DNA from 4 places in the Pseudomonas sp. 10S4 genome. Region 4 is predicted to be linked to each of the others. Evidence: predicted binding sites of a transcription regulator. Region 4 holds the regulator's gene; each other region holds the start of a gene.
What was found. Region 4 encodes FliA, which starts transcription of late flagellar genes. Its sites were predicted from a motif close to CTAAAGTTTNNNNNNNNNNNGCCGNTAA; they were not measured.

Region 1 (7,118 bases), 2.2 Mb from region 4:
GCCGGCGCGCCAATCAGCCAATAGCAACCGAGCCCGACCAAAAACGTGGTCTTGGCATCCTTGAGCCCGCGAATGCAGCCCATGGCGATGGTTTGCGTGCCGTCGAACAGCTCAAACCACGCTGCCACCGCCAACAGGCTCACAGCCAGGTCGATGACCGGGCGAAAGGCCGGGTCGTTGTGGTCGAGGAACAAGCCAATCAACTGATTCGGCAGCAGCCAGAAGACCATGGCGAAGGCGAGCATCGAAGCGCCGCCAAAGGCGATCCCGACCCGACCGGCCAGCCGCGCATCGAGCAGTTGCCCGGCGCCGTAGTGCTGGCCGATGCGCATGGTGATCGCATACGAAAGCCCCGCCGGCACCATGAACGCCACCGAGACAATCTGCAGCGCGATTTGGTGCGCCGCCAATTGCGTGCTGCCCATGGTGCCCATGCACAGCGCCGCGAAGGCAAACAACCCGACTTCCACCGCGTAGGTGCCACCAATTGGCAGGCCCAGGCGCCACAGTTCTTTCAGGTACTGACGGTTCGGCCGTGACAGACCCTGGCGCAATGGGTAAGCGTCATACGCCGGGTGCCGACGAATATGCAGCGCCAGCGCCACGGCCATCAGGTTGGCAACAATCGCGGTCACCAGGCCGATGCCCACCAGACCCATTTTCGGCAAGCCGAACATCCCGGTGATCAGCGCATAGTTGAGCAGGAAGTTGGCCACGGTGCCGCAGAGGCTGATGACCATCACCGGTGTCGCCCGGCCGATGGCGCTGGTGAAGCCGCGCAGGGCCATGAAACTCAGGTAGCCGGGCAGGGCGAACGGCAGGAACGTCAGGAACAGCCCGGCGGAGTGGACGTTGGTTTCGGTCTGGCCAAAAAGCAGCAACACCGGTTTTAGGTTCCACAGCAGCAACCCCGCCACCAGCGCCATCAACCACGCCAGCCAAAGCCCGGCTTGCGTCAGTCGCGCCGCGCCAACGATATCGCCGGCGCCCTGACGGATTGCCACCAGGGTGCCGACTGCGGCGATCACGCCGATGCAGAAAATCGACACGAACGAGTAAGTCGCCGCGCCCAGCCCACCGCCGGCCAACGCCTCGGGACTCAGGCGCGCCATCATCAAGGTGTCGGTGAGGACCATCAGCATGTGCGCCAACTGCGAGGCAATCAACGGCCCCGCCAGCCGCAGGATGGCCCAGAGTTCGATACGTGCTGGATGCTGCATGGTCATCACGCTCCCTTATGAGATGAACTGGAAAGGCACGATTCTCGGCGCTCTGCGGGGTTTGCACAAAGGGATAAAAAGGATGGGTGGCATGATTAAAACTCATCCTGCGGCGTTTCTGATAAGTTTGCCGAATCCCGCTATAGGAGCTTTCTCCATGTCACGTCGTCTTCCTCCCTTGTATGCCCTGCGCGCATTCGAAGCGGCGGCGCGGCACAGTTCGTTTACCCGCGCGGCCGAAGAACTGTCGATCACCCAAAGCGCGGTCAGTCGGCATATTCGTACGCTGGAAGAGCATTTCGCCTGTCGGCTGTTTCACCGCAGCGGGTGTAACTTGCAACTAACCGAGTCGGCGCGGTTGATCCTGCCGGGCATCCGCGAAGGCTTCACGGCCCTGGAGCGCGCCTGCAACACCTTGCGCGCCGAAGACGACATCCTGCGTATGAAGGCTCCGTCGACCCTCACCATGCGTTGGTTGCTGGCGCGGCTCAGTCGCTTTCGCCACTTGCAACCGGGTAATGAAGTGCAGTTGACCAGCGCCTGGATGGACATCGACTCCGTGGACTTCAACCACGAACCGTTCGACTGCGCGGTCATCCTCAGCAATGGGAATTTTCCTCCGGACTGGGAGGCGACGTTCCTGTTTCCCGAAGAGCTGATTCCGGTGGGCGCGCCGAATCTTCTGAAGGATCAGCCGTGGGACGTCGCGCGGCTGGCCAGCGCCGAGCTGCTGCACCCGACGCCGGACCGTCGCGACTGGCGCAGTTGGCTGGAGCGCATGGGGCTGTCGGATCAGGTCTCGCTCAAGGGCGGGCAGGTGTTCGACACGCTGGAATTGGGCATGATCGCGGCCGCCCGAGGTTACGGCGTGTCGATGGGGGATTTGCTGATGGTGGCCGAGGACGTGGCGCAGGGGCGTCTGAGTTTGCCGTGGCCGACCGCCGTCGCCAGCGGTGAGAATTATTACCTGGTCTGGCCGAAAACCCGCCCCGGTGGCGAACGTTTGCGCCGGCTCAGCGATTTTCTGCAAGGGGAAGTCCGGGCCATGGAGTTGCCGGACGTCGAACGCTTGAGCTAAATCGATGTAGCTGCCCGTGGCCATAACCGGGTTAATTACTCAAGTATTCAGCGTTGCCGCCGAAAATCTGCTTGTGGAACCTTCGTGCCGGTTTCGCGTTTTTCCCATTATTAGAAATTTTGCTGAGCGTAGAGCCGGATCAAGGAGGATCCGGTCGCTCGGCCAGGAGCTGTCATGTCTCATCCCCGTGCCCGGATCGCCTCACAGCTTGGTCTCGCGCTAGCCGTGATTCTGGCGATTGTCATCAGCGGTAGCACCGTGTTCGCACTGCGCTCGCTGAACACCGCCAACCTCGCCACCCGCGAAGAACACCTGGCCAGTGAGGCCCGGTTGCTGGCGGATCAGCTGAGTACGTTCCACGGCACGTTGCGTGAAAGCACTCAGCGCCTGAGCGGTCTGTTCGAGAAGCGCTTCAGCGCGGGCCTCACCGTGCACGCGGATGAGCCGGTGACCGTCGCGGGCGTGCAGACCCCGGGCTTGCACCTGGGCAGCGAAGTGTTGAACAACAACTTCAAGGAAGTCGACGAGTTCAAGCAAATGACCGCCGGCGTGGCGACGTTGTTCGTGCGCAGCGGCGAGGATTTCATTCGGGTCAGCACGTCCCTGAGCAAACAGGACGGTAGCCGGGCCATCGGCACGTTGCTGGACCACGCTCACCCGGCCTATGCACGCTTGATGGCGGGGCAGAGTTATGTCGGTCGCGCCTTGTTGTTCGACCGCTCCTACATGACTCAGTACACCCCCGTACGCGACAGCAGCGGTAAGGTGATTGCCGTGCTGTTCGTAGGATTCGATTACACCGACGCGCAGAACGCGCAGTTCGAGAACCTTAAACGCTTCCGTATCGGCCAGACCGGCTCCCTGGCACTGCTCGACGAACAGAATAAATGGCTAGTGCCAATCGCCGGCGTACAAGCGCTGGATCAAGCCGTGCCGGCCATCGTTGCGCTGGCGAAGAAGCCGGGCAAGGGCGAGTTCTGGAGCGACAAATCGAAAGAATTCTACAGCCTCGCCGTGCCCTTCGAAGGCGGACCATGGTCGGTGGTGGCAAGCATGCCGCAAGACGAAATCAGCGCCGTGACCTGGAACGTCGGCATTAAACTGGCGATTGGCAGCCTGCTGGCGATGTTGATTGCGGTGGGTTCGGCAGTCTGGTTGCTGCGCAGCAAACTGGCGCCGTTGGGGGATCTGGTGCGTCAGGCTGAAGCCTTGGGTGCCGGTGATTTGAGCGTGCGCCTGAACGTGTCGAGCAATGACGAAATTGGTCAGTTGGCCCGGGCTTTCAACCAGATGAGCCAAGCGCTGTCGACCATGGTCGAGCACATCCGCAAGGCGTCGGAAGAGGTCAACAGTCGTGCCCAGGCCTTGTCCGGTCTGTCCGGCGGCGCGTATGAAGGGATGGAGCAGCAGTCCGGCGAGATCACCAGCATGGCCGGCGCCGTGGAAGAGTTCAGCGCCACGTCCCTGGACATTGCCGACAACATGGGCAGCACCCAGCGTCTGGCCCAGGAAAACGCACAGCAAACCCAGATCGGTCGTACATCCATGGAGGAAGCGTCCGCTTCTCTGGAGCAAATCGCTGGTGCCTTGAACAGCACCGCGACGGTGATCAACACCCTCGGCCAGCGCTCCCAGGAAATCGGCGGCATTGTCGGCGTGATTACCGCAATTGCCGATCAGACCAACCTGCTGGCGCTGAACGCCGCGATCGAAGCCGCCCGTGCGGGCGAGCAGGGCCGTGGGTTTGCGGTGGTGGCGGATGAGGTCCGTAACCTGGCGTCGCGCACCCGCGAAGCGACGGACGAAATCTCCGGCATGATCCAAAGCATTCAGCAGGAAACCGGTAATGCCATCAGCACCATGGAGCAGGGCAACGTGCTGATGCAGGAAGGTTTGTCGCGCAACGCCAACGTCGCATCGGCACTGGCGCGGATTGATGAGCAGAGCCGTTCGGCGGGGCAGCAGTTTGCCGCGATCACCACTGCAACCCAGGAACAGAGCAGCACCGCAACCTTACTCAGCAGCAACCTGCAAAGCATTGCGCTGGCCAACAGCGAGCAGCGCGAAGTGGTGTCCAACCTGGCGATTACCGCCAAAGAGCTGGAGTCTCTGGCGGCGGACTTGCGACATGAGGTTGACCGGTTTCGTTGAGGCGACGCTGAAATAGCTTTCGCGAGCAAGCCCGCTCCCACATTGGATCTTTGGTGTTCACAGAGGCCGTGTACACCGCCGAACTAATGTGGGAGCGGGCTTGCTCGCGAAGGGATCACCTACATTTCCGTTTTAACCTCCCCTTTCGCATCAACCCGCTCCCAGCCCCTAGGCAGCAATTCTTCTCATGTCTCCATATTTAAGCTTGATGAATCGTTTCAGCAAGACTATAAAAATGGCACAACTCCAAGAAAGGCTCCTTCCATGACCCCGCTCAAACTCCTCGTTGCCCTCAGCGCGCTCTCCACTGCCTCCCACGCCATGGCCTGGGATTACGTCCTGCTCGACACGGACAAAGCCGCCCAGAACTGGCAAATCACCAGCCAACAACTGGGCGTAAAAACCGACAAACCCTTCTCCGTGACCCTGCGCACCCTGCACGGCGGTCGGCAGGAGGGCGTCAGCATCGTCGACATCGATAACGGCACGCTGAAACTTTCGGTGGTGCCGACCCGTGGGATGAACGTCCTGCAAGCGTCTGTCGGCAATGTGCGGATGGGCTGGGATTCGCCGGTCAAGGACGTGGTCAATCCGTCCTTTATCGAACTCAATGGTCGCGGCGGCTTGGGTTGGCTGGAAGGCTTCAACGAACTCGTCGCCCGCTGCGGCTACGAATGGGTCGGCCATCCCGGCCTCGACAACGGCGAGCTGCTGACCCTCCACGGCCGCGCCGCCAACATCCCGGCCAGCAAAGTCACCCTGCATATCGACGAAAAACCGCCGTACACCATCAGCCTGCGCGGCGAGCTGAAGGAGCAGGCGTTCAAGAAAGTCGACTTCTCGGTGCAGACCGAACTGGTCACCGAACCGGGCAGCGTGGCGTTTGCTCTCAACGATACGTTGACCAACAACGGCGACTATCCGAAGGAATACCAGGCGCTGTACCACAGCAACTTCAGCACGCCATTCCTGGAACAGGGCGCCCGTTTTACTGCGCCGGTGAAGCAGGTTTCGCCATTCAACGACAAGGCCAAAGCGGAACTGTCGGACTGGCAGACCTACCGTGCGCCGACCAAGGATTACGACGAGACGGTTTACAACGTCGTGCCGTACGGCGATGCCAAGGGCGACACGCTGACCGTGTTGCATAACAAGGCTGGCAGCCTCGGGGTTTCCGTCGGCTTCAATACTCAGCAGTTGCCAGTGTTCTCGTTGTGGAAAAACACCGATACCCAAGGGCAGGGTTATGTCACTGGGTTGGAGCCTGGGACGAGCTTTTCCTACAACCGTCGGTATCAGCGGCCACTTGGTTTGGTGCCGACGATTGGGGTGAAAGAGCAGAAGCAGTTTCAGATTCGCTACAGCTTGTTGGCGGATAAGGGGGCTGTGGATAAAGCGTTGAATCGTGTTAGTGAGATTCAGGGTGGGCGCGAGACTGAAGTGCGGCAAGCGCCGTTGGTGGATCTGACTAAGGAGTAATCACGGTCAGCTCGCTGTTGGTCGGTATTGCAGCGCTTCCGCCAGATGCTCGCGGCTAATGCCATCGACTTGCTCAAGGTCCGCCAGGGTTCGGGCTACTTTGAGCAATCGGTGGGCTGCTCGTAGTGACAATGTCAGTCGTTCACAAGCGGATTCCAGCCAGCTTTCATCGGTTGTGGATAACTTGCAGTGCATGCGCAGGCCCGGAAGATCAAGGAATGCATTGGCGCAGCCCTGGCGTTTGTGTTGCCGTTCTCTTGCGTCGGCAACCAGTGCTGCCGCGGTTGCCGTGTCGTCGCCAGGTTTGGGAGCAGGATTCAATGCAGTCGCTTCCCGAGCGACGGTCAGGTGCAAATCGATGCGATCCAGCAGTGGCCCCGACAGTTTGTTGCGGTAGCGCTGGACCATGTCCGGTGAACAGCTGCATCTGCCGCTCGGCTCGCCAAGATATCCACAGGGGCAGGGGTTCATCGCGGCCACCAATTGGAAGCGCGCCGGAAAGCGTACGCGGTCCTTGGCGCGGGATATAACGATGTGGCCGGACTCCAGTGGCTCCCGCAAAACCTCCAGCACCTTGCGATCAAACTCCGGGAGTTCGTCCAGAAACAGCACGCCGTGGTGGGCGAGGGTGATTTCGCCGGGTTGCGGTCGTGAGCCGCCACCGACCAGTGCCGGGCCTGATGCCGAGTGGTGGGGCTGACGAAAGGGTCGCTGCGGCCAATGACTTAGCTGCACGCAACTGGCGACCGACTGAATCGCCGCGACTTCCAGTGCTTCATTCTCGGCCAATGGCGGTAGCAGCCCAGGCAAACGACTGGCCAGTAGGGTTTTCCCCGTTCCTGGCGGCCCGCTGAACAACAAGTTATGCGCGCCCGCCGCCGCAATCAGCAGCGCACGCTTGGCGGACAGTTGGCCCTGCACCTCATTCAAGTCAGGGTAGGGCATGCTGGCGTACAGCAAACCATTGGATACATAAGGCTCAATCGGCGTGTGCCCATTGAAGTGCGCCACTGCCTGAAGCAAATGATCCACCGCGATCACCTTCAACCCCGACGCGAGGCACGCCTCTTCGGCGTTCGCTCGTGGCACCACCAGCGTGCGCCCGGCTTTGCGCGCCGCCAACGCTGCCGGCAACACGCCACGAACAGCCCGCACTGCGCCTGAAAGCGCTAATTCCCCCAGACATTCCA
Region 2 (7,118 bases), 3.0 Mb from region 4:
GCTTGATCGCGCACAGAAAAAATCCAGCTGGCCGCCACCTACGACGACGCCGGCGTGGAACTGGTGCCGGCCCGTGAACTGGGCTACGACTCGCTGGTGATTGCCGTCGGCAGTACCACCAACGATTTCGGCACCCAGGGCGCAGCGCAGCACTGCCTGTTCCTCGACACCCGCAAACAGGCCGAGCGTTTTCATCAGCAATTGCTCAACCATTACCTGCGCGCCCATGCCGGGCAAACCGATGTCGAGGAGCAAATCAGCGTGGCCATCGTTGGCGCCGGGGCCACTGGCGTCGAGCTGGCGGCAGAACTGCACAACGCCGCCCATGAATTGGCAGCCTACGGTCTGGACCGGATCAAACCGGAAAACATGCACATCACCCTGATCGAAGCCGGGCCACGGGTGCTGCCAGCCTTGCCGGAACGTATCGGCGGGCCTGTGCATAAAACCCTGGAGAAACTCGGGGTCAACGTCATGACCAATGCGGCCGTCAGTGAAGTCACCGCCGACAGCCTGATCACTGCCGATGGCAAAGTGATCAACGCCAGCCTGAAAGTCTGGGCCGCCGGGATTCGTGCACCGGGTTTCCTGAAGGACATCGATGGCCTGGAAACCAACCGCATCAACCAGCTGCAAGTGCTGCCGACCCTGCAAACCAGCCGCGACGAGAACATCTTCGCCTTCGGTGACTGCGCCGCTTGCCCGCAACCGGGCACCGACCGCAACGTACCGCCCCGGGCCCAGGCTGCGCATCAACAGGCGTCGTTGCTGGCCAAATCCCTGAAGCTGCGGATCGAAGGCAAAGCATTGCCGGAGTACAAGTACACCGATTACGGCTCGCTGATCTCGCTGTCGCGTTTTTCGGCTGTGGGTAACTTGATGGGCAACCTCACCGGCAGCGTGATGCTGGAAGGCTGGCTGGCGCGGATGTTTTACGTGTCGTTGTACCGGATGCATCAGATGGCGTTGTATGGCGCGTTTCGGACGGCGATGTTGATGCTCGGTAGCAAGATTGGGCGCGGGACTGAGCCGCGGCTGAAACTGCACTAATATTTTCGGCGCTGGTTAGGACCTCTTCGCGGGCAAGCCTCGCTCCTACATTGGATCTGCGTCGCGCACAAAATGTGCGACCAACAAAGATCAATTGTGGGAGCGTGGCTTGCCCGCGATGCATTCACCTCGGTTTAACCTGCCTTTCGTTTACACCCGAAAGCGTTGCACCATGCCTTGCAGTGCATTGGCCAGTTTGGACAGTTCATGGCTGGAGGCGCTGGTCTGATCGGCGCCAGCGGCAGAGCGCACCGACAGGTCACGGATATTCACCAGGTTGCGATCAACTTCCCGCGCGACTTGCGCTTGCTCTTCGGCCGCACTGGCGATCACCAGGTTTCGTTCGTGAATCTCGTGCACCGAGGTAGTGATAGTCTGCAAGGCCTCGCCGGCACGCTCGGCCAACACCAACGTGCTGGCTGCCCGAGAAGCGCTGGCTTGCATGGAGTCGAGCGCCAGGCTCGACCCGCTGCGCATGCCCTGAACCATTTGCTCGATCTCCTGGGTCGACTGCTGCGTGCGATGCGCCAGTGCCCGCACTTCATCTGCGACCACCGCAAAACCGCGACCACTCTCCCCCGCGCGCGCTGCTTCAATCGCAGCGTTGAGCGCCAACAGGTTGGTTTGCTCAGCGATGGCCCGAATCACGTCCAGCACCTTGCCGATGTCCTGGGACTGATTGGCCAACGACTGCACCAGTTCGCCGGTGTGTTGTACATCGCTGGCGAGGGCGCTGATGGCGCTGGCGGTTTCGCTGACTCGCTCCTGGCCCAGATGCGCCGACTCGCTGGACTGGCGTGTGGCGTCAGACGTCGACACCGCATTGCGCGCGACTTCCTCCACGGCAGTGGTCATCTCATTGACTGCGGTGGCAGCCTGCTCGATCTCGTTGTTCTGCTGTTGCAGGCCTTGGGTGCTGTCGAGAGTCACTGCGTTCAATTCATCGGCCGCCGTGGCCAGTTGGGTGGCCGAACCGCTGATGCCTTGCAGGGTTTCGCGCAGGTTCTGCTGCATGGTCGCCAGCGCCTTGAGCAAGCGGCTGACTTCATCGTTGCCATGGGTCTGGATCGGGTTGGTGAGATCGCCTCGGGCCACGTTTTCTGCGGCATTCAAGGCTTCGTTCAGGGGGCGCACGATGCTGCGAGTCAGCAACATCGCCAAACCGACGGTGGCCAGCGCCGCCAGGGCGATGAACAGGCTGACGATCGTCCGCGATGTTTCGTAGTGCGCTGCAGAATTCTGGCTTTCGGCGGCGACTTGTTTAGCGAACAGATCTGCCAAGTCATTGAGCTGTTTGCCGGAACCATCGACCACGGTCTTCATGTCCACCAGCAGCAGCTTGGTCAACTCATCGTGACGACCTTGTTCGGCCAAGGTGAACGACTGGGCGATGCCCGAGCGGTATGCGGCGAAGGTGCTTTTGAATTGGTCATACAACTGCTTGCCTTCAGCGGTGTTGACCAATTTGTCATAGGCGGCAATCTTGTCGCTCAGCTCCTTGTCCCGGGTGTCCATCTGGCTGCGGTATTGCGCGATGTTCTTCGGATCCTGGTCCAGGGCCATGCGCAGGGAAATGGTGCGAATGCGCAGCATGATCTCGCGAATCTCGTCGCCGCCACGGATGCTCGGCAGCCACTGGCTTTCCACCGCCACCTCGCTGTCACGAATGCTCGACATCTGCCCCAGTGCAAATACCCCGAGCAATGCCACCAGCACCGCAATCAAGGCAAAACCCAGCGCTGCACGAGGGGCAATATTCAGCTGACGAAGAAACATAACGAGCGCCTTTTCTTTTTATGGGCGGGAGGGAAGCGCTGTTTGCGCTCCGATGGCTCGTTATCGGCAAGTTGTACGACGACTTGAAGCGTATTCACTTTTTCAAAGACAAAAAAATCCCCGTATCTTTCGATACGAGGATTTTTAATATGGTCGGGGTAAGGGGATTCGAACTCCTGACATCCTGCTCCCAAAGCAGGCGCGCTACCGGACTGCGCTATACCCCGGTAAAAAAAGGCGACCTCTCAGTCGCCTTCTTCTTCGATCAGCGCTTTTGGCCTCTGATCTTAAGATCTGATCCCAGCGTTAACTGGTTTCAAAAATGGTGGGTCGTGTGGGATTCGAACCGACGACCCAATTGGATTAAAAGTCCAACTGCTCTACCAACTGAGCTAACGACCCAAAAATGGTCGGGGTAAGGGGATTCGAACTCCTGACATCCTGCTCCCAAAGCAGGCGCGCTACCGGACTGCGCTATACCCCGGTTTGAAATTGGCTCCGTGACCAGGACTCGAACCTGGGACCCAATGATTAACAGTCATTTGCTCTACCGACTGAGCTATCACGGAACTACATATTTCAATTTACAACGGTGAAGCTTGCTGCATCTCTTCGACCCGTTCGCATCGCTGCGTTCGTGTGTCTGAGGCGCGCTATTCTACAATCTTAAGCACCTCTGTCAACCCCCTAAATTGCATTCAAGTTAATGATTTGCAACTTATTTCAGATTTCTGCTTGGGGAGCAGAAACCCTTCCGGGTGACTTACTGCGGGGCGCACTTTACAAGCCTTTTCCTTAGAGTTCAACAGCCTGGCGAAAAAAAGGCCTCGCAATGCGAGGCCTTCTTTATTTCACTGGCATTACGGCTCAGGAGAAAACGATTTCGTCGTTTTCTACAATGCCGACAGCCGTCTCGCCCGGCAGGAAACGACGGACAGAATCAACTGCGCCAACGGGTTCTCGATCCAGCGCTGGATCGCTCGTTTGAGCGGCCGTGCGCCATAGACCGGGTCGTAACCCACTGCGATCAACTTATCCATCGCCTCAGGGCTGAGCTCCAGTTTCAGCTCACGCTCGGTCAGGCGACTGCGCAGACGACCCAACTGGATCTCGGTGATGCCCGCAATCTGATCCCGCGCCAACGGTTCAAAGATCACCACTTCGTCGACTCGGTTGATGAACTCCGGCCGGAAGTGCGTGGAAATCGCATCCATCACTGCCGCGCGCTGGGCTTCACGATCACCGACCAACTCCTGGATCTGTACCGAGCCCAGGTTTGAGGTCATGACGATCACGGTGTTTTTGAAATCCACCGTGCGGCCATGGCTATCCGTCAGTCGGCCGTCTTCCAGCACTTGCAGCAAGATGTTGAAGACGTCCGGGTGGGCCTTCTCGACCTCGTCCAGGAGGATTACCGAGTAACGGCTTGCGACGCACCGCCTCAGTCAGGTAACCGCCCTCTTCGATAGCCTACGTAGCCTGGGTGGCGCACCGAATCAGTCGAGCCACGGAATGTTTCTCGCATGAACTCGGACATATCGATGCGAATCATCGCCTCTTCAGTCATCAAAGAGGAATTCGGCCAGCGCCTTACACAGCTCGGTCTTACCGACCCCGGTCGGGCCGAGGAACATGAACGAACCACTCGGGCGATTCGGGTCGGACAACCCGGCACGGGAACGCCGCACCGCATTGGAGACCGCGATCACCGCTTCGTCCTGGCCGATCACACGTTGGTGCAACAGGCTTTCCATCTTCATCAGCTTGTCGCGCTCGCCTTCGAGCATTTTCGACACCGGAATGCCGGTCCACTTCGACACGACTTCAGCGATCTCTTCTTCGGTCACCTTGCTGCGCAGCAACTGGTTTTCGCTTTTGCCGTGCTGGTCGACCATTTGCAGGCTGCGCTCCAAGTCCGGGATAACCCCGTATTGCAGCTCGGCCATGCGGTTCAAGTCGCCTTTGCGGCGGGCAGCTTCCAGCTCCTGACGGGACTGTTCGATTTTCTGCTGGATCTGCGCCGAGCCTTGGACTTCGGCCTTTTCCGCGTTCCAGATTTCTTCGAGGTCCGAATACTCACGTTCCAGCCGAACGATTTCTACCTGGAGTTTTTCCAGGCGTTTAATCGCCGCTTCGTCGCTTTCTTTCTTCAGCGCCTGGGATTCCACCTTCAGCTGAATCAGACGACGCTCCAGACGGTCGAGCACTTCCGGCTTGGAATCGATCTCCATGCGGATACGGCTGGCAGCCTCGTCGATCAGGTCGATGGCCTTGTCCGGCAGCTGACGCGCGGTGATGTAGCGATGGCTGAGCTTGGCCGCCGCGATGATCGCGCCGTCGGTGATCGCCACCTTGTGGTGAACCTCATACCGCTCTTTCAAGCCCCGCAAGATAGCAATGGTGTCTTCTTCACTCGGCTCTTCCACCAATACTTTCTGGAAGCGCCGCTCGAGGGCCGGCGTCCTTCTCGATGAACTCGCGGTATTCGTTGAGCGTCGTCGCTCCGATCAGGCGCAGTTCGCCGCGAGCCAGCATGCGGCTTGAGCATGTTGCCGGCATCCATGCGAGCCTTCGCCTGTTACCGGCGCCGACGACCGTGTGCAGCTCGTCGATGAACAAAATGATCTGCCCTTCCTGCTTCGACAGCTCATTAAGCAAGGATTTGAGGCGTTCTTCGAACTCGCCGCGATACTTGGCACCAGCAATCAGCGCGCCCATGTCCAGGGACAACAGACGTTTGCCTTTGAGACCATCCGGCACTTCGCCGTTGATGATCCGTTGGGCCAGGCCTTCGGCGATGGCGGTCTTACCCGACACCGGGTTCGCCGATCAGCACCGGGTTGTTCTTGGTACGGCGTTGCAGGACCTGAATGGTCCGGCGAATTTCATCGTCACGGCCAATCACCGGATCGAGCTTGCCTTCTTCGGCGCGCTTGGTCAGGTCGACGGTGTACTTATCCAGCGCCTGACGCGACTCTTCGTGGTTGGCGTCGTTAACCGCTTCGCCGCCACGCAGGTTGTTGATCGCGTTTTCCAGGGCTTTCTTGCTCACGCCTTGGCCGAGCAGCAGTTTGCCGAGCTTGTTGTTGTCGTCCATGGCGGCGAGCAACACCAGTTCGCTGGAGATGAACTGATCACCCTTCTGCTGGGCCAGGCGATCGGCCTGGTTGAGCAGACGCGCCAAATCTTGCGACATGTTCACGTCGCCAGTCGGATTCTGGATTTTCGGCAGTTGGTCGAGCTCTTTGGTCAGCTCTTTGCGCAGGCTGTTGACGTCAAAGCCGACTTGCATCAACAGGGGTTTGATCGAACCACCCTGTTGTTCAAGCATCGCTTGCATCAAGTGCGCCGGTTCAATGCCTGGATGATCGAGGCCGACGGCCAGGGATTGGGCGTCGGATAGAGCTAACTGCAATTTGCTGGTTAAACGGTCTATACGCATGGGTCACCTTCCTTTTGAGCAGGCCGGACCTAAAAAACCATCCTGAGTGAAGAAACCTGCCAGATACCTCACTAGATGCGGTCGATTCTGGGAGTTTCAAGCGTCATACGGTTGATGTAGATCAGGGAAGCTTAGTCTTCGAGCCAGATCAAAGAGGCAAACCGACCAGTGTGTGGACTGCGGCGGTAAGAAAAGAAGCGTGGATCGGTCACGGTGCAGAAACCGCCACCATAAACAGCGGTGACGCCACGAGCTGCCAGACGCAAACGCGCGAGCTCATAGATGTCGGCCATGAACTTGCCGGCGTTCTGACTCGGAACGAAGGCTTTAGCAGCCTCAGGCAGTTGCTGGATGAAGACTTCCCGTACTTCGGGGCCGACTTCAAAGGCTTGCGGGCCTATGGCCGGGCCGAGCCAGACCAGCACCTCATGCGGTGCCACGGCCAGACTGTCGAGGGTCGCCTCCAGCACACCCGCCGCCAGCCCGCGCCAGCCGGCATGGGCTGCCGCGACGCGAGTGCCGGCACGGTCGCAGAACAGTGCAGGCAGGCAATCTGCCGTCATCGCCGTGCAGGCAATACCGGGCGTCGCCGTCCAACTGGCGTCGGCAGTGGCTACCAGACCTGGATCAGCATGAGACACAGCAATGCCGTGAACCTGCTGTAACCAGGCCGGTTGAATAGAGAAATGATCGGTGAGGCGACGGCGATTTTCGGCCACAGCGTCTGGGCTGTCGTCGACGTGATCGCCGAGGTTGAGGCTGTCGAACGGCGCCAGACTGACGCCGCCCGCACGGGTGGTCACACAGGCTTTCACCCCGGCAGGCGCAGGCCAGTCGGGAATCAGCCAGC
Region 3 (7,118 bases), 1.3 Mb from region 4:
AAGCTGATGGCCCCTTCGCGAGCAAGCCCGCTCCCACAGGGTTTAAGTGCTCCAAAAAAGCCGCGATCATCTCGCGGCTTTCTGGTTTCAGGGCTCTGCTTTTTCCAGCGTCCAGCCCCGGCAAGAAATTTCAGATCGCGCCTACAACTACTAATCTCACCAGCAAACCGCTTCCAACAGGAAAACGCGACCCACCTGACAATCAGGTCGGCTATCAGGCCGCCTCGCGGTGCTGTTGCGGTGTTCGCCCCCTCGAGAGGCCGAGTGGAGGTTCTGCGCAGTGGGCAACCCGGCATGGATGCCGGGTTAGCCGCCCCCGGCCATGGATGGCCGATGGCGGCGGGCCCACGGAGCAGGACCGGAGCGAGGGCATGCCGAGCCTGGGCGAGGCACCGAACGAAAGGGGCAAAAGCGCTTGGTTACTTGGCGCTTTTCCAAGTAGCCCGCCGTAAGGGCGGAACCTTAGGCAGCCGTTACCGCAGAAACGGATATGTACACCATCCAAAAATAGATCGACTCGAAGGCCGCCATCGCGAGCAAGCTCGCTCCCACAATTGATCGATGTACATCTGCAAAAGACAGGTCGGCTACCAAGCCGCCTTCGCGGGCAAGCCTCGCTCCTACAGGGACCGTGCCCACGCTGAAAATGAAAGCAGCACAAAAAAGCCGACATCTCTGTCGGCTTGATTGTTGTGGGTCACTGCTTGGGCGGTTCCGCCGGTTTGGCCGGATCACCCGGCTTCGGCGCCGGATCTTCAAACAGGTTCAAACGCTCACGAAGTTCATGAGCCGGTACCGGTTGCTTGTCCGCAGGCACAGCATTCGGATCGACCGGTGTGGCCGGTGCCGGCGGTGCTTCACCCGGAGCGCCCTGCCCTGGTGTCGGCGCTGGTTCGGCACCTTGTGAACCTTCGATCGCGGCCTGAGCCTTCTTCGTCAGTACAACGATGTCGATACGACGGTTGACCGGGTTGAACGGGTGCTCCCGGTCGAACAACGCCGACGAGGCATAACCGACGACACGTGCAACTTGCGAATCCGGATAGCTACCGGCAACCAGCGCACGGCGAGCGGCGTTGGCACGGTTGGCCGACAATTCCCAGTTACCGAAATCACCAGTGCCGGAGTACGGCTTGGCGTCGGTGTGACCGCTGATGCTGATCTTGTTCGGCACCGCTTTGATGGTATCGGCCATGGCCAGCAGGATGTCTTCGAAGTACGGTTTCAGACGAGCCGAACCTGAGTCGAACATCGGCCGGTTATCCGCGTCCATGATCTGGATGCGCAAGCCGTTCGGGGTGATCTCGAACAGGATCTGGTCCTTGAACTTCTGCAACTGCGGGTTCTCTTCGACCTTGTTCTGCAGTTCTTGCAGCAGCAATTCCAGGCGTTCTTTCTCGACCTGTTCGGCCATGCCTTCGACCTGGTCGGTATCGACCGTCACCTTGTCCGGCTGCGGCTGGGATTTCACCTCAGGGTTGAGGGTGTTCTCCGGCGCCAGGGTCGGTGTGCCGCCCAAATCGATGATGTACGGCGTGCCGCTTTCGGAGAAGCCGACCGGGTCTTTGAAGTAACCGGCAATGGCGATCTTCTGTTCCGGCGTGGCAGTGGACAGCAGCCACAACACCAGGAAGAACGCCATCATCGCCGTCGCGAAGTCAGCGAAGGCGATTTTCCAAGCGCCCCCGTGATGCCCGCCAGCAATGCGCTTGACGCGCTTGATGATAATCGGCTGATTATTTTCCATGGCTTAGCGACCGCGAACGGCTTGTTCCAGCTCGGCAAAGCTAGGACGGTGCGCCGGGTACAGAACCTTGCGACCGAACTCCACCGCCAGCGATGGCGGCATGCCGGAAGCCGAAGCGACCAAGGATGCCTTGATGGCTTCGTAGACGTTCAGTTCTTCCTTGGCGTCGTGAGCCAGGGAGTGAGCCAGCGGGCCGAAGAAGCCGTAAGCCGCGAGAATACCGAAGAAGGTACCGACCAGCGCCGCACCAACGTGCATGCCGATGGCTTTCTGGTCGCCTTCGCCCAGGGAAGCCATGGTCACCACGATACCGAGTACCGCCGCAACGATACCGAAACCCGGCATGGCGTCGGCAATGCCGTTTACCGCGTGGGATGGGTGTTCCAGGTCTTCTTTAAGGCTGTAGAGCTCCATGTCGAACAGGCCTTCAAGCTCATGGGGAGCCATGTTGCCGGACGACATGATGCGCAAGTAGTCGCAGATAAACGCGGTCATGCGTTCGTCTTTCAGTACCGCCGGGTACTTGGCGAAGATCGGGCTGGCAGAGGCATCTTCAATGTCGCCTTCGATGGCCATCATGCCTTCGCGGCGGCTCTTGTTGAGGATCTCGTAGATCAGGCCCAGCACTTCAAGGTAGAAGGTGTGGCTGAAGCGCGAACTGAACATGCCCAAGGATTTCTTGAGCACGTGCAGGGTCATGTAACCGGGGTTGGCCTGCAGGAATGCGCCAAGGGCCGCACCACCGATAATCATCACCTCGAAAGGCTGGATCAGGGCGGCAATCTTGCCGTGGGAAAGCACGTATCCGCCGAGCACGCTCGCGAATACGACGATGATGCCGATAATTTTAGCCATAGGTAGGAGAGTACTTACTGAGTCGGGTTCAAGGTCATATTCGGAAGTTAAAAAATCTCTTCTTCTACTTATCGGCAAAACTGCGCCAGACTATAGCCAGTTCAGGCGAAAAGCCAATTTAGCCCGCGCCGGGCGTGTTTACCGCCAATGATGATCCCGTCCAGCCATGGCTAACGAAACGAACGTTCCAACCCCAAAACCGACCACTCTTGAAGGCTGGGTCAAGCTTCTCGATGGAGTGCGCCTGCCGGTTCCGCAAGAGAGTCATGACCGGGTCTGCAAAGCCATTCGCGATAGTCGCAGCTCATTGCGCGACATCGCCGAGCGGATCCAGGACAGCCCGGCCCTGGCCTTGAGCGTGATTCGCGAAGCCAACCGCCACACCCACGGCAGCATGAGCGAGCCAGCGGAAAACCTTGAAGTGGCGCTCAGCCGCCTCGGTTTGAAACGTGCCGAAGAGTTGCTCGCTCGCCTGCCCGCCGTACCTCAGGCCGAGATCCCGGTGGCCCTGCGCCAATTGCAACTGATCAGCCAGCACGCGACCCAACAGGCCAACGGTTTTTTCGCCAGTCGCCTGGCGCGGCTGTGGCAGGACATTCATTGGGGCAGCCTGCTGTTTCTCTCGCCGCTGTGGCCGATGGCGCTGACCCATCCACAGTTGCTCGAAGAATGGGAACTGCGAGTCATCCATAAAGGTGAGTCGGCTCGCAAAGTCGAAAAGCAATTGTTCGGCGTGCGCCTGCTGGAGATCTGTCTGGCGCTGGTGGATATCTGGCGCCTGCCGATCTGGGTGCAACAGGGCTATCGCCTGCTGCTCAACGAGCAACGGGAACTGGTGAAAGTCCTGCGCATCGCCCGGGACAGCGATCATCCGTTGCGTCAGCAAAACCGCCTCGACGACGATCCAACCCTGCGCCGCTGGCTCAACCAACCGGCTAACACCGTGCTGTTGGCCAACGGTCTGGCGCTGTCGGCGCAACAGGCCTGGGACAGTCCGCACAGTGAACGCTGGCAGTTCCTGACCAGCCTTTACCTGCAAATCTCGATGGATGAAGTGCAACAGCAATTGCACCAACAGGCCGCCAACAGCGCCCGACATCACGCCATGCCGGACCTCTGGCACCCGGCGGTTTCGCTACTGTGGCCGTGGGGCATGAATCACATTCACGCGGGTTTGCTGCCGGCCCCGGCACCGACCACCGAAGATCTGACAAAGTGGCGCAAACAATGTGCCGAACTGTTGGTGGAGCCGAGCCGTTTTACCAATGCAATGCACCTGACCACCTCGGCGCGGGATGCACTGGTGGCCTGCGGCATGCGTCGGGTGATGATCCTGATGGCCGACCGCACCCACGCCAATCTGCGGGTGCATCAAACGGCCGGGCTGGCGAAAGAAGCCGCCGGGCTGAATTTTGCGGTTAGCCAAAGCAACGTGCTGCAACGCTTGCTCTCGCAGCAAGCCCAGGTACGCCTGACGCCGGACAACAATGCCCAGTTTTCGGCCCTGCTCCCTGCCGGCCTGCGTTCACAGTTTGGCGGCGAACACCTGTTGCTGCGTTCACTGGTCAATAATGGCCGGGTGATCATGATTGTGGTGGCGGATCAGGGCGGCGGGCCGTTCTCGGAAATCACCGTGCAAGCCTTCGGCAAAACCGCGCAGTGCATTGAAAAGGCACTCCACAGCTTTAGCACCCGTGGCCAATAGGCTGCGCTACAATCCTCCCCTTTGTGCTCTGGAGACCTCACATGTCTGACTTCTCTGGCTTGCCGCTGGTCATCGAGCCGAGCGACTTGCTCCCGCGTCTCGACGCCCGCGATCTGATTCTGGTGGACCTGACCAGCAGCGCCCGCTACACCGAAGGGCACCTGCCCGGTGCGCGTTTTGTCGATCCGAAACGCACGCAACTCGGTCAGGCGCCAGCGCCAGGTTTGCTGCCGACCCACGCCTCCCTTGAAGCATTGTTTGGCGAACTGGGCCACAACCCTGATGCGGTCTACGTCGTTTATGACGACGAAGGTGGCGGCTGGGCTGGCCGGTTTATCTGGCTGCTGGATGTCATTGGCCACAGCAAATACCACTATGTCGACGGCGGTCTTCCGGCCTGGCTGGCAGAAGGCTTGCCGATGTCGATCCAGATTCCGGCCCCGGTCGGCGGCCCGGTTGCCTTGACCCTGCACGACGAACCCACCGCCACCCGCGAGTACCTGCAAAGCCGTCTCGGCGCTGCGGACCTGGCGATCTGGGACGCCCGTGGGCCGCTGGAGTACTCCGGCGAGAAGGTCTTGGCGGCCAAGGCCGGGCACATCCCGGGTGCCGTGAATTTCGAATGGACTGCCGGCATGGATCAGGCGCGCCACCTGCGCATCCGCACCGACATGCCACAGATCCTCGAACAACTCGGCATCAGCAAAGACAAAGAAGTGATCACCCACTGCCAGACTCACCACCGTTCTGGCTTCACCTATCTAGTGGCCAAGTCCCTCGGTTATCCGCGGGTCAAAGGCTACGCCGGCTCCTGGGGCGAATGGGGCAACCATCCCGACACCCCCGTAGAGATTTAAGGTTTTTAAGGACAGTTAATGAATAAGCGTTTGTTTATCCTCAGCCAATACCTGCTGCCCCATCACTTGCTCTCGCGACTGGCCGGCTGCATTGCCGAATGCCGCGTGCGCTGGTTCAAGAACGTCTTCACTGCGTGGTTCGCCAAGCGTTATCAAGTGGACATGTCTCAGGCACTGGTCGAGGACCTGACCGCCTACGAGCACTTCAACGCATTCTTCACCCGCGCCTTGAAAGACGGCGCGCGTCCACTGGACGAAACCCCGGGCGCGATCCTCAGCCCGGCCGACGGTGCGGTCAGCCAACTCGGCCCGATCGAACACGGTCGCGTGTTCCAGGCCAAGGGCCACAGCTTCAGCGTTCTGGAACTGCTGGGTGGCGATGCCGCCAATGCCGCGCCATTCATGGGCGGTGATTTCGCGACCATTTACCTGTCGCCGAAGGATTACCACCGCGTGCACATGCCGCTGGCCGGCACCCTGCGCGAAATGGTCTACATCCCGGGCCGGATCTTCTCGGTCAACCAGACCACCGCCGAAAACGTCCCGGAACTGTTCGCCCGCAACGAGCGCGTAGCGTGCATTTTCGACACCGAGCGCGGGCCGATGGCCGTGGTGCTGGTGGGCGCGATGATCGTGGCGTCGATTGAAACCGTTTGGGCCGGGTTGGTGACGCCGCCGAAACGCGAGCTGAAAACCTTCCGTTACGACGAAGCCGCCCGTGCGCCGATCCATCTGGAGAAAGGTGCGGAACTGGGTCGCTTCAAACTGGGCTCGACCGCTGTCGTGCTGTTCGGGCCGGATCAAGTGAAGTGGGCTGAAGAGCTGGCGGCCGGCACGCCAGTGCAGATGGGCCAGGGCATGGGTTTGCCAAAAGCCTGATGTCCTTGAGCTGAACCCCGCATTCTTCGCGGGGGTTGGCTCCTCCTGCAAGCACCATCCCCTGTAGAAGCACGGCTTGCCGGCGAAGGCGTCCTTGAGATCGCCTTCGCTCCTACAGGTGGGGTGAGCATGTTGGAATACCGCTTGTTGCCTTAGGTGCTACAGTCAGGTCATTCACTGCCCATTTCCCGGTTGGAGCTTTTCCACGGCATGAATGAGACCAGCCCCCGCTATTACTGCGAGCACCGATTCCGACGCAGTCACGCCTGTCGTTCTGCGAAGCCACCCCGCGCGACCTCAAGCGCTGGATCGCCAACCTGCCCAAAGCCAACATTGGCGAAACCGCTCGCCAGTTGTATCAGGGCCTGAGCGAACTCAATCAATTGCTGACGCCCAGCGACAATCGCCTGCAACTGCTCGAGTTGTTGCGACCCGAGGTGTATTACGTCTGCAAGCACCTGGAACGGCATTTCCTGCATCAGGCGATTGTCCTCGACGAGCGCTCGCGCAAGATCGCCAACCTCTGCCAGGCGCTGCAAAGCCATTTGGCGATCGGCTACAAACAGATCGTCATGCGGATCGCGCCACGTTTCAGCAAGGACCGCGCGCCGCTGCTCACTCAGGCGCTGCAACGGGCGATCCATTGCCTGAACGGCCCGTTGATCCGCGCCACCCAGCTCTACTGCCCGGTGCCGGAAGGGGTCTGGCTGGAGCTGCATCAGTTGTATCGAATCGGCTGTGAGCATCGACTGCAAACCATCAGTGTGCGCGATGAACTGGCCAGTGAGACGCCAGACCTGAGCATCGAAAACACCTACGTCGCCGCCCTGCTGTTGGGCGCCTCGCGCTGCAATCAACTGCGTCAGAACCAGATCGCCCGGCTCGCCGAGGTGCTGGAACCCTGGAGTAAATGGATCAAGCTGCACCCCGGCCTCCCCGGTGATGAGCTGTTTGCTGTCGCGCCGGACCTCGACACCGGGCCGCGCTATCGTGCCAAGTTCCGCGCCGAGCAGCAGGAGGGTTTGCTCGGGATTGATCCGCAGCCGCTGGTGGCGGCCATCGAAGCCCGCCTGCT
Region 4 (7,118 bases):
TTGCAAGAGGTCAAGCGTCAGCAAGAGCTGCTGCCATCCCCGGCCCGCGCCCAGGAAACCAAGGAGCTGGGCTGGGATGACGTGACCCCGATCGACATGATCGGCCTGGAAGTCGGCTATCGCCTGATTCCGCTGGTGGATCGCAATCAGGGTGGTCAGTTGCTCGCGCGGATTAAAGGCGTTCGTAAGAAGCTCTCCCAGGATTTGGGCTTCCTGATGCCGACTGTGCATATCCGTGACAACCTCGACCTGGCGCCAAGCGCTTATCGCCTGACCCTCATGGGCGTGATCCTCGCAGAAGCCGAGATTTACCCGGATCGCGAGCTGGCGATCAATCCGGGGCAGGTCTACGGCACGCTGAATGGCATTACCGCCAAAGATCCGGCTTTTGGTCTGGAGGCGGTCTGGATTGAAGTCAGCCAGCGCGCCCAAGCCCAGTCCCTCGGTTACACCGTGGTCGATGCCAGTACGGTAGTGGCGACCCACTTGAACCAGATTCTGTACAAACACTCCAGTGAGCTGATTGGCCACGAGGAAGTGCAGCAACTCATGCAATTGCTGGCCAAAAGCTCGCCAAAACTGGCAGAAGAGTTGGTGCCGGGCGTTGTTTCGCTGTCGCAGTTGCTCAAAGTCTTGCAGGCGTTGCTCGCCGAACAAGTGCCGGTACGGGACATTCGCAGCATTGCCGAGGCCATCGCCAACAATGCCGCCAAGAGTCAAGATACTGCCGCGCTGGTGGCCGCAGTGCGCGTCGGCGTATCCCGCGCTATCGTCCAAAGCATTGTAGGGACTGAGTCGGAGCTACCAGTTATCACTCTGGAGCCAAGGTTGGAACAGATATTGCTCAATAGTCTTCAGAAGGCAGGACAAGGCTCGGAAGAGGGCGTTCTGCTGGAGCCAAGCATGGCAGAGAAGCTGCAGCGTTCGTTGATCGATGCCGCGCAGCGTCAAGAGATGCAAGGTCAACCGGTGATTCTGCTGGTAGCCGGTCCGGTTCGCGCGATGCTTTCGCGATTCGGCCGACTGGCAGTCCCGGGTTTGCATGTGTTGGCTTACCAGGAAATTCCTGACAACAAGCAAGTGACCATCGTTGCGACAGTAGGGCCCAACGGCTGAGGTAGTGGTTTATGCAAGTTAAGCGTTTTTTCGCCGCCGATATGCGTCAGGCCATGAAACTGGTTCGTGATGAGCTGGGCGCTGATGCGGCCATTATTGGCAACCGCCGGATCGCCGGTGGTGTCGAGCTGACGGCAGCCCTGGATTACAAATTGTCGGCGCTGGCCCCGCGCGTTCCGAACATGGAACTCGAGGATGAGCTGCGCAAGACCCAGTCGCGCATCGTGACTGCCCAGGCCGAACTGAGCCTGCGCGGCGATGGCGAGACCGACGGTGACAAGACCACCAATCGCCAGTTGTTCGCCGGCTTGCCGTTGACCGCTGCCGAGCCATTGGTTGAGCCGACTTACGCCGCGCCGCGTCGTCAGGCACCGGCGCCTGCGCAAGCCTCCGGCGGCGTTGACCCACGGGCCTTCGATTCGATGCGTTTCGAGCTCAACAGCCTGCGCGAACTGATGGAAGTGCAACTCGGCTCCCTGGCCTGGAATCAGTTGCAAGGCAGCCGTCCGGCCCAGGCGAACCTGTGGCGTCGCCTGCAACGCATCGGCTTGTCCGGCCCGTTGTCGCGCGATCTGCTAGCGCTGATTACCGATATTGAAGAACCTCGTCAGGCCTGGCGCATGTTGCTGGCGCACCTGGCGCGGATGATCGCCACACCGGAAGTCGAGCCACTGGAAGAGGGCGGTGTGATTGCCATGGTCGGCCCTGCCGGCATGGGCAAGACCACCACGCTGGCCAAGCTCGCCGCCCGTTACGTGCTCAAGTACGGCGCGCAAAACATCGCGCTGGTGAGCATGGACAGCTACCGTATCGGTGCTCAGGAACAACTCAAGACATTGGGCCGGATTCTTAATGTGTCGGTGACCCACGTCGATCCGGGCCAGTCGCTGGTTCAGGCGCTGGACCCGCTGCTGCGTAAACGCGTGGTGCTGATCGATACTGCCGGCCTTCAGGCCAGCGATCCGGCATTGCGCATGCAGCTCGAAAGCCTGGCCGGTCGTGGCATCAAATCAAAAAATTATCTGGTCCTGGCAACCACCAGCCAAAAACAGGTTCTAACCGCCGCTTATCACAGTTACAAGCGTTGCGGGCTCGCTGGCTGCATCCTGACTAAACTGGATGAAACGGCGAGTCTGGGCGAGGTGTTGAGCCTGGCTATCAGTCATGAATTGCCGGTGGCTTACCTCACCGATGGTCCGCGTATCCCGGATGATTTGCATCTGCCGCGACGTCATCAGTTGGTCAGTCGCGCGGTCAGCGTGCAAATGCAGGAAGAACCCAGCGAAGAAGCCATGGCTGACATGTTCGCTGATATTTACCACAGCCCGACCAAGCAGGTTGGCTGAGGTACTAATGAACAGTTTTTGTACCTACATCGATGGTCTGCCATGCATTGTTCAGTTGATGAACGCGCAGCCAGTAATGTGGCCTCCGTCTATGCAAGACAAGGTAAAGAAATAACATGGGCAGCATGCATCCCGTACAGGTGATCGCGGTGACCGGCGGCAAAGGTGGCGTCGGGAAGACTAACGTGTCAGTGAACTTGTCCCTGGCTCTAGCTGAGCTCGGCCGGCGCGTCATGCTGCTGGATGCCGATCTGGGGCTGGCGAACGTCGACGTTCTGTTGGGACTGACGCCAAAACGTACCCTGGCCGACGTGATCGAAGGCCGCTGCGAGCTGCGCGACGTTCTGTTGCAAGGCCCGGGCGGTATTCGCATCGTCCCGGCCGCTTCCGGTACCCAGAGCATGGTTCATCTGAGCCCGGCCCAACATGCCGGCCTGATCCAGGCCTTCAGCGATATCGGCGACAACCTCGACGTACTCGTGATCGACACAGCTGCCGGTATTGGTGACTCGGTAGTCAGTTTTGTCCGCGCCGCCCAGGAAGTGTTGCTGGTGGTCTGCGATGAGCCGACCTCCATCACCGACGCCTACGCGCTGATCAAACTGCTGAATCGCGATTACGGCATGAACCGCTTCCGCGTCCTGGCCAATATGGCCCAGAGCCCGCAAGAAGGTCGCAACCTGTTCGCCAAGTTGACCAAGGTCACGGACCGCTTCCTCGACGTCGCCTTACAATACGTCGGCGCCGTGCCTTACGACGAAAGCGTGCGCAAGGCCGTGCAGAAGCAACGTGCCGTCTACGAAGCCTTCCCGCGCTCCAAGTGCGCCCTGGCGTTCAAGGCGATTGCACAGAAGGTCGACACCTGGCCACTGCCGGCCAACCCGCGCGGGCATCTGGAATTTTTCGTCGAGCGTCTCGTGCAACAGACCGCAGGACCCGTCCTATGACAGCCAGTGGCTACAACCTCTACAAGAAGTCGGCACGTGACTCGCAGTACGAGCTGATCGAGCGTTACGCGCCACTGGTTAAACGCATTGCTTACCACTTGCTGGCACGTTTGCCGGCCAGTGTTCAGGTGGAAGACCTGATCCAGGCCGGGATGATCGGCCTGCTTGAAGTATCGACCAAATACGACGCCAGCAAAGGCGCGAGTTTCGAGACGTACGCGGGCATTCGAATCCGCGGCGCGATGCTCGATGAAGTACGCAAAGGGGACTGGGCGCCACGTTCGGTCCACCGCAATACCCGCATGGTCAGCGACGCAATTCGCTCGATTGAAGCTAAAACCGGCCGTGACGCTAAAGATCACGAGGTTGCGGCCGAACTCCAATTGAGTCTCGACGATTATTACGGGATTTTGAACGACACCTTGGGCAGCCGCCTGTTCAGTTTCGACGACCTGTTGCAGGACGGCGAACACGAAGGGCTGCATGAGGACGGCGCCAGTGCTCATCTGGAGCCGTCACGCGATCTGGAAGATGAACGTTTCCAGGCTGCGTTGGCGGACGCGATTGCCAATTTGCCGGAGCGTGAGCGACTGGTGTTGGCGCTGTACTACGACGAAGAGCTGAACCTCAAGGAAATCGGTGAGGTCCTGGGGGTCAGCGAATCGCGTGTCAGCCAGTTACACAGCCAGTGCGCGGCCCGTTTGCGGGGGCGTTTGGGGGAGTGGCGAGCGCGCTGAAGGCAGTGTGGGGACACTGCGAACGAGGCTGGTGTGGTGTTGAACTGCAGCGGTCTCGATCTGTTGTGCTCCAGACAGTCATTTGAGTGCTTTGCCGGATTGATTGAAGTGGCGTGTCCAGGTGCTGGGCGCGTTTAAGACTGCTTGGAGGTCGAATTGGACAAGAACATGAAAATCCTCATCGTTGATGACTTCTCAACGATGCGGCGGATCATTAAAAACCTGTTGCGTGACCTTGGGTTCACCAACACGGTCGAGGCTGACGATGGCATCACTGCCATTCCGGTTCTCAACAGCGGCAGCATCGACTTTCTGGTAACGGACTGGAACATGCCTGGCATGACCGGTATCGATCTGCTGCGCCACGTGCGCGCCGATGAAAGACTCAAGCACCTGCCGGTGCTGATGGTGACTGCTGAAGCCAAGCGCGAGCAAATCATCGAAGCGGCCCAGGCCGGTGTAAACGGCTATGTGGTCAAACCCTTCACGGCCCAGGCGTTGAAAGACAAAATCGAGAAGATTTTCGAACGCATCGGTTGAGAAACTGCGCCACGGGGGAGCTATGGACCATAACGAATCTTCACAGGGCGACTTTGAGTCGACCCTGAAAAAACATGCCCGCGAACTGGTCGACAGCCTTGAAAAAGGCAAGTTTGGCGACGCTGTGCAACTGATCCATGAGCTCAATCAGACCCGTGACCGCGGCCTGTACCAGGAAGTGGGCAAGCTCACTCGTGAGCTGCATAGCGCGATCGTCAATTTTCAGATTGACCCGCACATGCCGCAAGCCGAGGAAGTTTCGCAGATCACGGACGCCACCGAGCGTCTGGGTTATGTGGTCAAGCTGACCGAGGCCGCAGCCAACCGCACCATGGACCTGGTGGAAAACGCCACGCCGCTGGTCAACGGCCTGAGCAATGAAGCCCAGGCGTTGAGCACCGACTGGGGACGGTTCATGCGTCGCGAAGTCGGGGCTGAAGAGTTCCGTGAGCTGGCGCGGCGGGTCGACGGTTTCCTGACACGCAGCAGCGAAGACAATCGCGTGGTGTCGAGCAACCTGAACGACATTCTGCTGGCTCAGGATTACCAGGACCTCACCGGTCAAGTGATCAAGCGCGTGACCCAATTGGTCACCGAAGTTGAAAGTAACCTGCTCAAGCTCGTGCTCATGGCCAGTCAGGTAGACCGCTTTGCGGGTATCGAACATGACCGTGAAGCGATGCTGGCTGAAAAAGATCCGCAAAAACATCTCTCTCAGGGTGAAGGTCCGCAGATTCATGCCGATAAAAGAGAAGATGTTGTGTCCGGTCAGGACGATGTGGACGATTTGTTATCCAGCCTAGGATTTTAGAGTTTTAGAATTTCAGGTTTTTTAGGTTTTTAGACCTTAGGAGCACCCCCTTAATGAGCTTCGGCGCCGATGAAGAGATCCTTCAGGATTTCCTGGTTGAGGCCGGCGAGATTCTAGAGCAGCTGTCCGAACAACTGGTTGAGCTGGAAAGCCGACCGGATGATGCGGACTTGCTCAATGCAATTTTTCGCGGTTTCCACACTGTAAAAGGGGGCGCCGGCTTCCTCCAGCTCAATGAGCTGGTGGAGTGCTGTCACATCGCCGAGAACGTGTTCGACATCCTGCGCAAGGGTGAACGACGCGTCGACTCGGAACTGATGGACGTGGTTCTCGAAGCGCTGGACGCAGTGAACGGCATGTTCACCGAAGTCCGCGAACGCAGTCCGATCACGGCTGCCACTCCAGAATTGCTTGCGGCACTGGCCCGTCTGGCCGAGCCGCAAAGCGCCGATGCAGCGGCTCCGGTTGCTGACGCGGTGGAAGAACCGGCCGCTGAAAGCGAGTCGGGCGACATTACCGATAACGAATTCGAACAACTGCTGGACTCGCTGAATGCCGTCAAGGCTCAGGCCGAGGCCCCGGCGGCTGCTCCTGCACCGGCCGCCGATGCATCGGCCAGCGACGAAATCACCGACGCCGAGTTCGAGTCGTTGCTCGATCAGCTGCATGGCAAAGGCCAGTTCGCGGTCGATGCCGTGGCCGCGCCTGCTGCCCCGGCTGCCCCGAAAGCGCCGGGCGACAGTTCGGACATCACCGACGACGAATTCGAAGCACTGCTCGATCAACTGCACGGCAAGGGCAACTTTGCTGTGGACGCGCTGGAATCGGCCATTGCCTCGGCACCGGCCCCGGCGGCGCCAACCGCTAAAGCGGCCGGCGGTGATCTGATTTCCGATCACGAGTTCGAATCGCTGCTCGACGAGTTACACGGTAAAGGCAAGTTCACCGAAGTCGGCACCGGGGCAGTGGTTTCCGCGCCAGTCGCCAAGGCGCCTGCCGCTGCCGCGAAACCTGCGGCTAAAGCCCCTGAGCCTAAAGCTGAAGCGCCGAAACCGGCGGCTGCGGCTGCTCCGGCACCTGCTCGCGCCGCACCGGCGGCACCGCCACCGGAAAAACCGGCCAGCGAAGCCGAGACCACCGTGCGGGTTGATACTGCGCGGCTGGACGAGATCATGAACATGGTCGGCGAATTGGTACTGGTGCGTAACCGCTTGGTTCGCCTGGGCGCCAACAGTGCCGACGAGGCCATGTCCAAAGCTGTGTCGAACCTCGACGTGGTGACGGCTGACCTGCAAACCGCGGTCATGAAGACCCGGATGCAACCGATCAAGAAAGTCTTCGGGCGCTTCCCGCGCCTGGTTCGAGACCTGGCTCGCCAGCTCAAGAAAGAGATCAACCTGGAACTGGTCGGCGAAGAAACCGACCTCGACAAGAACCTCGTCGAGGCCCTGGCCGACCCGCTGGTCCACTTGGTGCGCAACGCGGTCGACCACGGCATCGAGTCGCCGGAAGAGCGCGAAGCGTCGGGCAAGGCCCGCGGTGGCAAGGTGATCCTGGCCGCTGAACAGGAAGGCGACCACATCCTGCTGTCGATCTCCGATGACGGCAAAGGTATGGACCC

Region 1: RHM58_RS07175 (methyl-accepting chemotaxis protein) is a predicted target of FliA. The motif match lies at 2,337-2,364, and genes of this name have one in related genera.
Region 2: RHM58_RS03610 (methyl-accepting chemotaxis protein) is a predicted target of FliA. The motif match lies at 2,887-2,914, and genes of this name have one in related genera.
Region 3: motA (flagellar motor stator protein MotA) is a predicted target of FliA. The motif match lies at 2,671-2,698, and genes of this name have one in related genera.

What each region holds. Positions count from the first base shown of each region.
Region 1 is NZ_CP133774.1:1,517,432-1,524,549, reverse strand. It holds gene RHM58_RS07185 (NorM family multidrug efflux MATE transporter) at 1-1,220, opposite strand, end outside; gene RHM58_RS07180 (LysR substrate-binding domain-containing protein) at 1,378-2,298, shown strand; gene RHM58_RS07175 (methyl-accepting chemotaxis protein) at 2,473-4,449, shown strand; gene RHM58_RS07170 (aldose 1-epimerase family protein) at 4,714-5,928, shown strand; gene RHM58_RS07165 (YifB family Mg chelatase-like AAA ATPase) at 5,935-7,118, opposite strand, start outside.
Region 2 is NZ_CP133774.1:768,715-775,832, forward strand. It holds partial or broken gene RHM58_RS03605 (NAD(P)/FAD-dependent oxidoreductase) at 1-1,050, shown strand, start outside; gene RHM58_RS03610 (methyl-accepting chemotaxis protein) at 1,201-2,826, opposite strand; tRNA gene RHM58_RS03615 (tRNA-Pro) at 2,977-3,053, opposite strand; tRNA gene RHM58_RS03620 (tRNA-Lys) at 3,150-3,228, opposite strand; tRNA gene RHM58_RS03625 (tRNA-Pro) at 3,234-3,310, opposite strand; tRNA gene RHM58_RS03630 (tRNA-Asn) at 3,320-3,395, opposite strand; partial or broken gene clpB (ATP-dependent chaperone ClpB) at 3,694-6,268, opposite strand; gene pgeF (peptidoglycan editing factor PgeF) at 6,400-7,118, opposite strand, start outside.
Region 3 is NZ_CP133774.1:2,425,914-2,433,031, reverse strand. It holds gene motB (flagellar motor protein MotB) at 698-1,747, opposite strand; gene motA (flagellar motor stator protein MotA) at 1,751-2,602, opposite strand; gene RHM58_RS11205 (HDOD domain-containing protein) at 2,769-4,307, shown strand; gene rhdA (thiosulfate sulfurtransferase) at 4,349-5,164, shown strand; gene asd (archaetidylserine decarboxylase) at 5,183-6,043, shown strand; partial or broken gene RHM58_RS11190 (molecular chaperone) at 6,254-7,118, shown strand, end outside.
Region 4 is NZ_CP133774.1:3,732,269-3,739,386, forward strand. It holds gene flhA (flagellar biosynthesis protein FlhA) at 1-1,116, shown strand, start outside; gene flhF (flagellar biosynthesis protein FlhF) at 1,128-2,462, shown strand; gene fleN (flagellar synthesis regulator FleN) at 2,579-3,409, shown strand; gene fliA (RNA polymerase sigma factor FliA) at 3,406-4,146, shown strand; gene RHM58_RS17405 (chemotaxis response regulator CheY) at 4,315-4,686, shown strand; gene RHM58_RS17410 (protein phosphatase CheZ) at 4,709-5,497, shown strand; gene RHM58_RS17415 (chemotaxis protein CheA) at 5,551-7,118, shown strand, end outside.